One region of the Clostridium sp. HCP1S3_C6 genome, then DNA from elsewhere that is predicted to be linked to it. Evidence: riboswitches for the same ligand, from Rfam matches in the RefSeq annotation. Region 1 holds a riboswitch; the other holds the start of a gene.
The links. Region 1 has a riboswitch for FMN ahead of ACTNAO_RS08860 (ECF transporter S component). Riboswitches for the same ligand answer to the same signal wherever they lie in the genome.

Region 1 (6,032 bases):
AAAGAGGCTTGGGCAAAAAGCTTATGAACAATGTGCGGGATTTTTAAGAGTTTCTGAAAGTAATGAACCTTTAGATAATACTGCTGTTCATCCTGAATCATATGAAGAAGCCAAGAAACTCATTGAAATTTTAGGTTATTCAGAAGATGATTTGAAAAATAATAAATTATTTGATATAGAAGATAGAGTTAAGGAAAAAGGTATCAAAAACATAGAAAAGGAAATAGAAATTGGAGAATTAACATTAAAAGATATAATAAAGGAACTTCAAAAACCAGGAAGAGATCCAAGAGATGAGATGCCAAAGCCAATTTTAAAAACAGGTATAATTGATCTTAAAGATTTAACACCTGGAATGATTCTTATGGGAACCGTAAGAAATGTTTCTGATTTTGGTGCATTTGTCGATATTGGAGTTCACCAAGATGGGCTGGTTCATAAAAGCCAAATGGCAGACAGGTTTGTTAAGCATCCATTAGACATTGTAAAGGTTGGAGATGTAATAAAGGTAAAAATTCTTGAAGTAGATGAAAAAAGAAAGAGAATTGCATTAAGCATGAAGGATATAAAAGAATAAGAAAATATATTGCTTGTTACGAAATATAAATTAAATTTATAATTTGTAACAAGCTTTTTTGTCATTTTGCAATAACTATGTGCATAAATATAAAATGATTTTTGAAAACGAATATAAAAATTTGGTATTTATAAAAAAACGCAAATTTATTAATAAAATTATAAAAAATAGCTGCATAATTGAAAAAATGATTATAAAGTGCTAATATTATTAACATAATATTAATATACTTAAGAGTACTTAATTTAATAAATATGCAAATGTGTTTGTATATATATTAATAAAAGTAAGTTTGAGTATGTTAATGTAATAATTTAAATGGGGGCGTTTTTTATGAACGGTATAGTACTTATATTAATTGCAATTGTTGCCCTTGGATGTGGCTATTTACTTTATGGAAGGTGGTTAGCAAACAAATGGGGAATAGATCCAGAAGCTAAAACACCAGCTTATAGATTAGAAGATGATGAAGATTATATACCTACTTCTAAAGGTGTTGTATTTTCACATCAATTTTCATCAATAGCAGGTGCAGGCCCTGTAACAGGACCAATTATTGCAGCATGTTTTGGATGGTTACCAGTTTTATTATGGCTTTTAATAGGTGGTATATTCTTTGGAGCTGTACATGATTTTGGAGCTATGTATGCATCAGTTAAAAATGATGGAAAATCAATGGGATATTTAATTGAAAAATATATTGGCAAAACAGGTAAAAAGCTTTTCTCACTTTTTGCATGGATTTTTTCATTACTTGTTATTGCAGCCTTCGCAGATATAGTTGCAGGTACATTTAATGGTTTTGGTAAAGATGGTGCAAAAGTTACACCTAATGCTGCTGCTGCATCAATTTCAATGTTATTTATTTTTGTATCAATAGCATTTGGTATATATATAAAACATAGAAAGCCAAGTGGTAAAGAACAATTTATAATTGGTATTATATTACTAATTGCAATGCTTGCAATAGGAATGGCTTGTCCACTATATTTTAGTAAGAATGTATGGCTTGGTGTAATATTTGTTTATATTTTTGTTGCAGCAATAGCACCAATGTGGATAATGATGCAACCTAGAGATTATTTAAGTTCATTTATGTTAATTGGAATGATAATAGGTGCAATTCTTGGAATATTTGTAGCACATCCTCCAATGAATTTGCCAGCATTTACTGGATTTAATGTGGGAGGTAAAAACTTATTCCCAACATTATTTATAACAATAGCATGTGGTGCTGTTTCAGGATTCCATAGTTTAGTATCATCTGGAACATCATCAAAACAAGTAAAAAATGAAAAAGATATGCTTACAATAAGTTATGGTGCTATGAATGTAGAAACATTGCTTGGAGTTGTAGCTTTAGTAGTAGTAGGAGCAGCAGCAACAGGAGGTAAATTACCAGAGGGAACACCATTTTCAGTATTTGCAGGATCTGTTGCAGGATTCTTAGAAACAATAGGAATACCAAATTATGTTGCAACTTGCTTTATGACAATGTGTGTATCAGCTTTAGGTCTTACAACACTTGATTCAGTTGCACGTATAGGAAAAATGTTTTTCCAAGAATTATTTATAGATGGTAGTACTGATAAAGAAAATATGTCACCTGTAGTAGCTTTTTTAACTAACAAATATGTATCAACTTTTATTACACTAGCTTTAGGATTAGTTCTTTCTCTTGGTGGATATAATAGTGTATGGCCATTATTTGGTTCTGCTAATCAACTTTTATCAGCATTAGTATTAATTACACTTGCAGTATTTTTAAGAGTAACAGGCAGAAAGGGCTTTATGCTTTGGGCACCTATGGTAATTATGCTTGTAGTAACATTTACTTCATTAATTCAATCAACAATATCTTTAGTACAAAAGTTAATTGCTGGTAATAACTTTGCTTTCTTAACTGATGGATTACAGTTGATATTTGCAATACTTTTAATGGCTCTTGGAATAATGGTTGCTGTATCATGTTTTGGTAAGTTGTTTGGAGAAAAAGAAGAAAAAAAAGAAGTAGTTAATGATTAATATAATTATTGAAATTATACTTTTAATATTGTATAGTATAAAAAGAAAATATATGAAAATCTTCAGGGCGGAGTGTAATTCTCCACCGGCAGTATAGCCTGCGAGCTAAGTTTATTTAGCATGATTCGGTGCAATTCCGAAGCCGACAGTATAGTCTGGATGGAAGAAGAAATATAAATTTAATTATTAAATTGAATTTATTCAAGACCTGCAAGATTTTTGCAGGTCTTTTTTATATAAGGAGGATTAATTTTGAAAAACACTAATGAACATTTAGGAAAAATGATAAAAATTGCATTACTTGGAGCAATTGCTGCTGTACTTATGTGTCTTGAAATACCATTTCCAACTACTACATGGCTAAAGATTGATTTTGGAGAACTTCCAGCGTTAATAGGTGGACTTGCTTTTGGCCCATTAGCTGCAATAGTAATTCAAACACTAAAAATAGCATTAAAGTTATTAATAATGGGAACCCACACTGGATTTGTAGGCGAAATAGCAAATTACATTATAGGTTTATTCTTTGTTATTCCAGCTTCTTTAATATACAAATATAAAAGATTACCTATGGGTGCATTAATAGGAATGATTGTAGGAACAGTAGTTATGGAAGTTGGAGCAATAGCAACAAATTATTATTTCCTTCTTCCTGCATTTCATATGAATCTTTCAGGTAGTGAATTTATGGATTATGTTTTGGTAGGACTTTTGCCTGTTAATACAATAAAAGCTGTAATTGTATCTGCAGTTGCATATTTTGTATATAAAAAACTTGCAAATGTTATATTTAAGGTAGAAAAATAGAAAAAAAGTAGTATAGTATTAATGGTTTTACTCTAGACATTTTTAGTTAAAGATGTCTAGAATTTTTTTGTGATATAATTTCAAAAATATATCATATTTGTGAGTTTTATCTAAAAAAATGTACTATGTGTTAATAAAATACACTAAATGATAAAATTGAGTTAATGATTAATAAAAACAATGCATTACACATGAAAAAAAAGTATAATAAAGACAAACGAAGGCAAGGGTGATTTTTCATGAATAGAAAGAAAATAATGAAAATAGTAGTAGCATCTACATTAGTAGTTGGAGGTGTTACACTTAATGATAAAAGTGCATTAGCAGATGAAGTTTTTAAAGAATCAGCAGAAACAAAAACTGCAGATAGTGATAAACAAGATGAAGTTAGTAGTAAAAAGAATGATGATTCATTAAAAGTTACAGAAGATAAAACTGAAGTTGAAGAAGCAGCTGCTAAGTCAACTCAAAAAGGAAAAATAGTAAATGTAACTACAAATTTAAGAATAAGATCGCAAGCTAGTACAAGTTCTAGTATACTAGGATATCTTTTAAATAATACAGAAGTATCGGTTATTTCTCAAAGTGGCGATTTTTATAAAATAACTTATAGAAGCATAACAGGATATGTACATAAGGATTATGTTAAAATAATTTCACAAAATAACAGTTCTGCAGAAAATTTAACTAGTTCTTCAGGGGTGGTTGTAAATGTTTCAACTTCATTAAATGTAAGAAGTGGTCCTGGAACATCATATGGAATTATTGGTCACTTAAAAAATGGACAAGGTGTAACAATAACAGGAGAAAATGGAGCATTTTATGCTATTAGTTACAATGGTACAAAGGGATATGTAAGTAAAGATTATGTAAGTAAAGGTTCTACTTCTGGAAATCAATCCGGAAGCAATTCAAGTATATTAGGAACAGTTGTAAATGTTTCAACTAATTTACGTGTAAGATCAGCTGCAAGTACAAGTTCATCAGTTTTGGGATACTTATTAAATGGTCAAAAAGTAACAATAACAGGAGAAAATGGGAACTTTTATGCTATAAATTTTAACGGTCAGACTGCTTATGTATCAAAGGATTATATTTCAAAAGGATCTAGTTCGTCATCTTCTGGAAATAGTATAACTAATAAAACAGGTATTGTAACAGCTAGTGTATTAAATATAAGATCAGGAGCATCAACATCTAATTCTATAATTGGAACATTAAGCAGAGGTTCTTCTGTAACAATAACAGGAGAAAGCGGAGGCTTTTATAAAATAAATTATAATGGTCAAAATGCATATGTAAGTAAAGATTATATACAAATTGGTGGTGGAAGTTCATTATCACAATCTGATAAATATTCAGCAGTACTAAGTAATATGAAATCTCAACTTGGTGTACCATATTGCTGGGGCGGATATGGACAACTTCTTACAACAGCTTCTCTTAGGACTTTGAAGGCAACTTTCCCTACTCAAGCTGCTAATGGAGCGTATTCACGAGTAGAAAGTTATGTTAATAAAGGTTATAGAGCTTTTGATTGTTCAGGTCTTATGCAATGGGGATTTGGAAATGCAGGTATTTCTTTGGGCAGAACAACTTGGGATCAAATAAAAAATGGTTATGAAGTATCATTAAATAATTTAAAACCAGGAGACTTATTATTTTATTCAAACCTTCAACATGTTGGTATGTACATTGGAAATGGACAATGGATAGAAGCACCAAATAAAAATGCTAATATTAGAATTACAAATGTTCCTTGGAACTTAGTAGGAAGGGCAAGAAGAGTTTTATAAAAATTAGTATAAATTTAGCATATTAATCATATTATTTATTAGAAATAATATGAGGATGTTCTTAATGAAGAAATATCATTGCTATTCAGCAGAATTTGATTTTTATACTGAAAAATTGTTTGAGAAGGCAGAATTTCTTGGACAGGGAAATAACGGAATTGTGTATAAGCTTCCTGAAAATAAAGTTGTAAAAATATTTGTAGAGTCCAAAGTATGTAGAGATGAATCATATATTTTATCAAGAACAGGTAAATCTAAATCATTTCCTAAAATGTATAGGTGTGGTAAATTATATATAACTAGAGATATGGTAAACGGAATTAAGTTAGATAAATACATAAAAGAATATGGCTTAGATAATAAAATTTCTGAAAACATATTTTATGTATTGAAGGAATTTAAAAAATTAAAGTTTACGAAAATTGATTCACGTTGTAAAGATTTATATGTGTGTAAAAAAAAGAAGATTATGGTTATTGATCCTAAAAAATGTTTCAGTAAGAAAGTTTCATATCCAAGACATTTAATGAAAGGGTTGTTTAAACTTAATGTGCTTGATGAATTTTTAGATAATGTATCTAGACTAGATGAAAAAAAGGCAATTGAATGGCAGGAGAAATTTAATAAATATTGCATAGAAAAAATAAAAGAATACGATATTTCAATAAAATAAGCCAGGACTTTTGATATGTTTCCTTAAGTAGATAATGTAAATAATAAAAATCTGCTTAAGGATATATCATTTGTCTTGGCTTTAACTTTGGTTAATTATTAATTAAAAACAAGAATAAAAAACATTCAAAAGCTAATACTATCATAGATAATGT
Region 2 (6,032 bases), on a different contig from region 1:
AATTTCTCACTTATTGAATCTTGTTTTGTATTTTTTTCATTTTTATTATTAATAAACTTTTCTATATATTTTCCTACAATGTCACATTCAATATTTACTATATCCCCTACTTTTTTAGTCAATAATGTAGTTTCTTCACCTGTGTGAGGAATTATTGATACCTTAAAACATTCAGAAGAAACATATGCCACAGTAAGACTTATTCCATCAATAGCTATTGAACCCTTTTCCACTATATATTTAAGTAATTCAATAGATGTATTTATTACAATCCATGTAGCTATATCTTCTTTATATGTTTTTTCTATCTTTCCTGTACCATCTATATGACCAGTTACTATATGCCCTCCTAATCGAGACTGCAATGTAAGAGCTCTTTCCAAATTTACAATGCTACCTTTTCTCAAATTGCCAAGATTACTTCTTCTGTATGTTTCATCCATAATATCTGCAATAAAGTAATCACTGCCAATATGAGTTGCTGTTAAACAAACACCATTTACAGCTATACTATCTCCAAGTTTTGTTTCTTTAAGCACCTTTTTAGCCATTACCTTTACTTGTGAATTATTAGCATTTCTTTCTAAGAAAGCTACTTTTCCCACTTCTTCTATAATTCCAGTAAACATATCTAATCCTCCTTTTTACCTTTATCCATATATCCTTCTATTAATATATCTTGACCCATTTTTTTATATTGGAGATTTGTAAGCTTAAAGGCCTTACTAAGTTTATCAATTCCATCACCAGCTATAGGTCCCTTAGCATTATTTCCTCCTATTATCTTTGGTGCTATATACATCTGAATTTTATCAACTATATTACTTTTTAATGCTGAAAAGTTTAGCGTAGCTCCTCCCTCAAGTAAAACACTATCTATATTAAGTTGTCCTAACCTTTCAATTAAATCATTTAAACATACTCTTTTTTCACTATCTTCAGCACAAACTAAAATCTGTACGCCCATATTTTCAAACTTTTTTCTATCTTCAAATGAAGCAGAACTTGTACATGCAATTATGGTTTTAACATCATTAGCTGTTTTAACAATGTTAGAATCAAATGGCGTCCTTAATTTGCTATCTACTATAATTCTTATAGGATTTATATTTTCTTCAATCCTGCAAGTAAGACTTGGATTATCTTTAATTACTGTATTTACTCCTACCATAATTGCAGAATATTGCTTTCTTAATATGTGCACATTTTTTCTTGATTCTTCCCCAGATATCCACTTTGACTCACCAGTTTTTGTAGCTATTTTTCCATCAAGAGACATAGCACTTTTCATAAGTACAAAAGGCCTTTTAGTTACTACATATTTCATAAACACTTCATTTAATTTTAAACACTCATCCTCTAAAACGCCACACTCTACTTCAATACCAGCTTCCTTTAACATATAAACTCCTTTTCCTGCAACAAGAGGATTAGGATCAAGGGTTCCTATTACCACCCTTCTTATCTTTTTTTCTATTATTTTTTTTGCACATGGAGGTGTTTTACCATAATGAGAACAGGGTTCAAGTGTTACATACATAGTTGCACCAGACACATCAAATTCTTCTGCATTTTTAAATGCATTTACTTCTGCATGCCCTTCTCCATACTTCATGTGATATCCAGAACCTATAACATTATTATCTTTAACTATCAAAGCCCCTACCATAGGATTAGGACTTACATGCCCCATTCCCTTAGAAGCTAATTCTAATGCAATACCCATATATTCCTTATCTTTATCTGTTATCATTAGTATCACCTCACAAAATTAATAAAAAAATCCTAATCTTAATAAAGATTAGGACAGCAAACATAATTTATATATTTATAAAAAAAAGCTCTGAAATATAAATATTTCAGAGCAAAAATACAAATTAAAATAATATAAAATACCTTAAACTACATCTTCTTTCATCCAGACTATACTGTCGGCTTTGGAATTACACCAAATCTGCAAAAATTATTAATAATTGCTCGCGGGCTTTACCGCCGGTAGGGAATTACACCCTGCCCCGAAGAATTATTCTATTTTATATATATAATATTACTAATTATTTTCTTTGTCAACTATTTAACAATGTATTATTTTTCTTCTTCTTCCTCATCCTCATCTTCTTCAATAACTTCTGGGAAAAATCTACCTGTTAAAATATTCATTTCATAAATCTTGTCAGCTAAAGCATTATCAAAGCTTCCATCTTCAGCTCTCCATTGCCAATTTCCCATTGTTGTAGATGGCGTATTCATTCTAGTTTCAGCTCCAAGATTTAGAAAATCTTGCATTGGTGCTATAGCAACATCTGCAACACTTGACCAAACACCTCTAATAAAGCCCCAGTTATAGCCTTCTTCGCTATTTAAACCTAAATAAGTTTTAGCTATAGTTGCTTCTTCTGTTGATGAACTTTCAGTAAACCAACCTACAAAAGTATCATTATCATGAGTTCCAGTATAAGCTATGCAATTTCTTCCATAATTTTGTGGAAGATAATCATTATCTCCTTCTCCATTAAATGCAAATTGTAGTATTTTCATTCCTGGATATCCTGTTTCTCTTAAGAAATCAATAACTTCATCTGTTAAGAACCCTAAATCTTCAGCTATAACATTAATATCTCCAAGTTGCTTTTTGATTTCCTTAAATAATGACATAGCTGGTCCTTTAACCCACTTACCATTTATTGCTGTATCATCACCATATGGTATTGCCCAATATGCTTCAAAACCTCTAAAGTGATCAATTCTTAAAACATCATATAATTTTAAACTTTCTCTAACTCTTGATACCCACCAAGTATATTTGTCTTTTTTCATTTTATCCCAGTCATATATAACATTTCCCCATAATTGTCCTGTTTCAGAAAATGCATCAGGTGGGCAACCTGCAACAACTGTAGGTTCAAACTTCTTCATATCCATTTGGAAGTTTTCAGGATGACTCCATGTATCACAACTGTCATATGCAACATATATAGGAATATCTCCTATAAATTCAATACCAAGATCATTAGCGTATGCTTTTAATTCATACCATTGTTTAAAGAATAAGAATTGAAGGAAAGACCAATATTCAATATCATCCTTTAATTCCTTTTTATATTTTGCTAATGCTTTAGGTTCTCTTTTCTTTATGTCATCATCCCATTCAGACCAACTCTTTAAATCAAAATGATTTTTAACTGCCATATATAATGCATAATCCTCAAGCCAGAACTTGTTTTCTTTTTTAAATTTTTTGAATTCTTCTTTTAATTCTTTAAATTTTCCCTTTTTACTAAAATTAGAATATGCTATCTTTAATACTTTATATTTACTTTCAAATATTAATGCATAATCAACTCTAGTTTTATTTACTCCAAAATCTACATCAATGTAGTCTTTTTCCTCTAAAAGTCCCTCTTCCACAAGCTTATCAAAATCTATAAAATAAGGATTACCAGCAAAAGCAGAAAAACATTGATATGGAGAATCTCCATAACTAGTATGTCCAACAGGTAATAGTTGCCAATATTTCATTCCTGCTTTATTAAGAAAATCAGCAAATTTGTAAGCTTCCTTTCCAAAAGTTCCTATTCCAAATTTCCCTGGTAGTGAAGATATGTGCATTAATACTCCAGCAGATCTTTCCATTAATCATCATCCTCTCTTAATAATTTTTCTTAGATATATTATAACAAATTTTTTTTACAAGATTGTCTTTTTATTAATTTTGTTTCCAAAACTATATGCTTATTTTTTGAATTTCTATTATTTATAAGTTCCAATAAAACATTGGCACTTTTGGTTGCTATTTCTATTTTAGGCTGACTTATTGTTGTTATCCCTGGATTATAAAATTCACTTACATCCATTCCATCAAAACCTATAATTGAAATATCTTTACCTATTTCTAAACCACTATCCACAACAGCTTTAGCAATTCCTATAGCCATAAAATCTGATATTGCAAACACTGCAGAAATTTTTTTACCTGAACATAAAAATTTTCTCATAACTTCATAAGCAAGTCTGGTACTATAATTTCCTTCCAAGATGTTACCTTCATCAATATTAATTCCTGCTTCAATTAGTGCCTTCTTATATCCGTTAAGCCTCAGATTACTAATTCCTGTATCTTTTTTTTGCCCAATCATTATAGCAATATCTTTATGCCCTAAATCTATTAAATATCTAGTAGCAGTATACGCTGATTTTTCATTGTCTACTCCTACTGATGAATATCCATCTTTATCCTCATCTACAATAGTATTTACTGATGTAAGTACTATTGGTATACCCAATGCCTTTAATGTCATTCTTCTTTCTGAATTGAAGTTTCCTCCAAGGCAAATTACTCCTTGCAATCGTTTTTCTTTTATAAGCGACTGTAATGTATCAAAATCATCTTCTTTTGTATAATCATTTTGTTCAAATATCATTGTATATTTTGATCCATTAATTATATTTCCAATAATATTTGTCATTTCTGAGAATAATGGGTTAAACACACCCATTACTAAAACACCAATATTATTAGTGTTATTTTGTTTTAATATTCTAGCACTATTATTTGGAACATAGTTACTTTCCCTTATTACCTTCTTTACTTTCTCCCTTGTACTATCCTTAACATCACTATGATTATTTAATACCCTTGATACTGTACTTACTCCTACCCCGGATAACCTTGCTATATCTTTAATATTCATATTATCCCCCCATGTTCTTAAATAATATCGAAACATTGGTAACGATACCGAAAATAGGGTTTAAATAGTTCCTGCTTATTTTTAAGCAGGAACTAAAACCACTCATAAGTTATCTAAGAAATATCATACCTTTAATTACTATAATAAATTAAATATTAGCCCTTAACTGAACCTGCAGTTAATCCAGTTGCTACATATTTTTGTAATCCCATGAATAATGCTACTACTGGGACTGATGATAATATTGCAGCTGCTGAATATTGTGTCCAGTTAGATGAGAATTTATCTTTAATAAATGATTGTAAACCTGTTGCTAAAGTTTGTACACTAGCATCTTTTAATAATGCTTTACTATATATAAATTCACTATATGCATTAATAAAAGCAAATAAGAATACAACAAGTAACATATTTCTCATTAATGGTAATACAATCTTTGTAAACACTTGTAAAGTAGTTGCACCATCAACATATGCTGCTTCTACTAGATCATCAGGAATACCATCCATATATCCCTTCATAAGCCATATATTATAAGCACTACCACCTGCTTGTAATAATATTATTGTGAAAAGATGATCCATAAATCCAAGTTGCATACATACTGTTATAATAGCAGGTAATGCCATTGTAGTTGGGAACATTTGAAGAATTAATAATGCCATTAATCCTTGATTTCTAAATTTAAATTTTAATTTAGAAAAAGCAAATGCAGCTGGAACAGATAATGCTAATTGAATTACACCTACAGATAATGAAACAACAAGTGAATTCTTTAACCATATTAAAAAGTCAGTACTTGTAAATATTGACTTATAGTTAGCCATAGTAAAAGTTTTTGGAAAAATACTTGTACTTGTAGCAAAAGAAGTTCCTTCAGCTACTGATGCTGAAAATATTGCCACTATTGGGAATAATACTATTAGTATTACTAACCATATTACAATTCTAGAAAGCCATGCAATTAATTTTTCTCTTGGAGTTATTTTTTCAACATACTTGTATTGGCCTTCAATACTATTATTCTTTGATGCTATCTGCATGTTATTCAACCTCCTTGAATTGACCTGTCATTCTCATTTGTAAATAAGATATTGTAGCTAGAATAACAAATACTATAATACTAATTGTAGAAGCTGTTTGATACTTACCTAATGTAGATGCCAACTTAAAGTTAACAGATGCTAAGATATCAGTATAACCAGCCCATTGACTATCAGATCTTGCTGGTAAACCACTAGTTACAAGGTATGCAGACCCAAAGTTATTAAAGTTAAATGAGAATGATGTGATTAATAATGGATACGCAGTTTGAGCAATTGATGGTAATGTAATTTTGAA

Region 2: linked by a shared signal. The riboswitch ahead of ribD (bifunctional diaminohydroxyphosphoribosylaminopyrimidine deaminase/5-amino-6-(5-phosphoribosylamino)uracil reductase RibD) and the one ahead of ACTNAO_RS08860 (ECF transporter S component) in region 1 are both predicted to bind FMN.

Annotation. Positions count from the first base shown of each region.
Region 1 is NZ_JBQHRN010000022.1:33,511-39,542, reverse strand. It holds gene ACTNAO_RS08870 (Tex family protein) at 1-577, shown strand, start outside; gene ACTNAO_RS08865 (carbon starvation CstA family protein) at 911-2,602, shown strand; FMN riboswitch at 2,657-2,777, shown strand; gene ACTNAO_RS08860 (ECF transporter S component) at 2,855-3,409, shown strand; gene ACTNAO_RS08855 (SH3 domain-containing protein) at 3,649-5,205, shown strand; gene ACTNAO_RS08850 (protein kinase) at 5,270-5,878, shown strand.
Region 2 is NZ_JBQHRN010000003.1:73,126-79,157, forward strand. It holds gene ACTNAO_RS02035 (riboflavin synthase) at 1-629, opposite strand, end outside; gene ribD (bifunctional diaminohydroxyphosphoribosylaminopyrimidine deaminase/5-amino-6-(5-phosphoribosylamino)uracil reductase RibD) at 632-1,753, opposite strand; FMN riboswitch at 1,903-2,027, opposite strand; gene malQ (4-alpha-glucanotransferase) at 2,086-3,633, opposite strand; gene ACTNAO_RS02050 (LacI family DNA-binding transcriptional regulator) at 3,672-4,691, opposite strand; gene ACTNAO_RS02055 (sugar ABC transporter permease) at 4,847-5,734, opposite strand; gene ACTNAO_RS02060 (carbohydrate ABC transporter permease) at 5,736-6,032, opposite strand, start outside.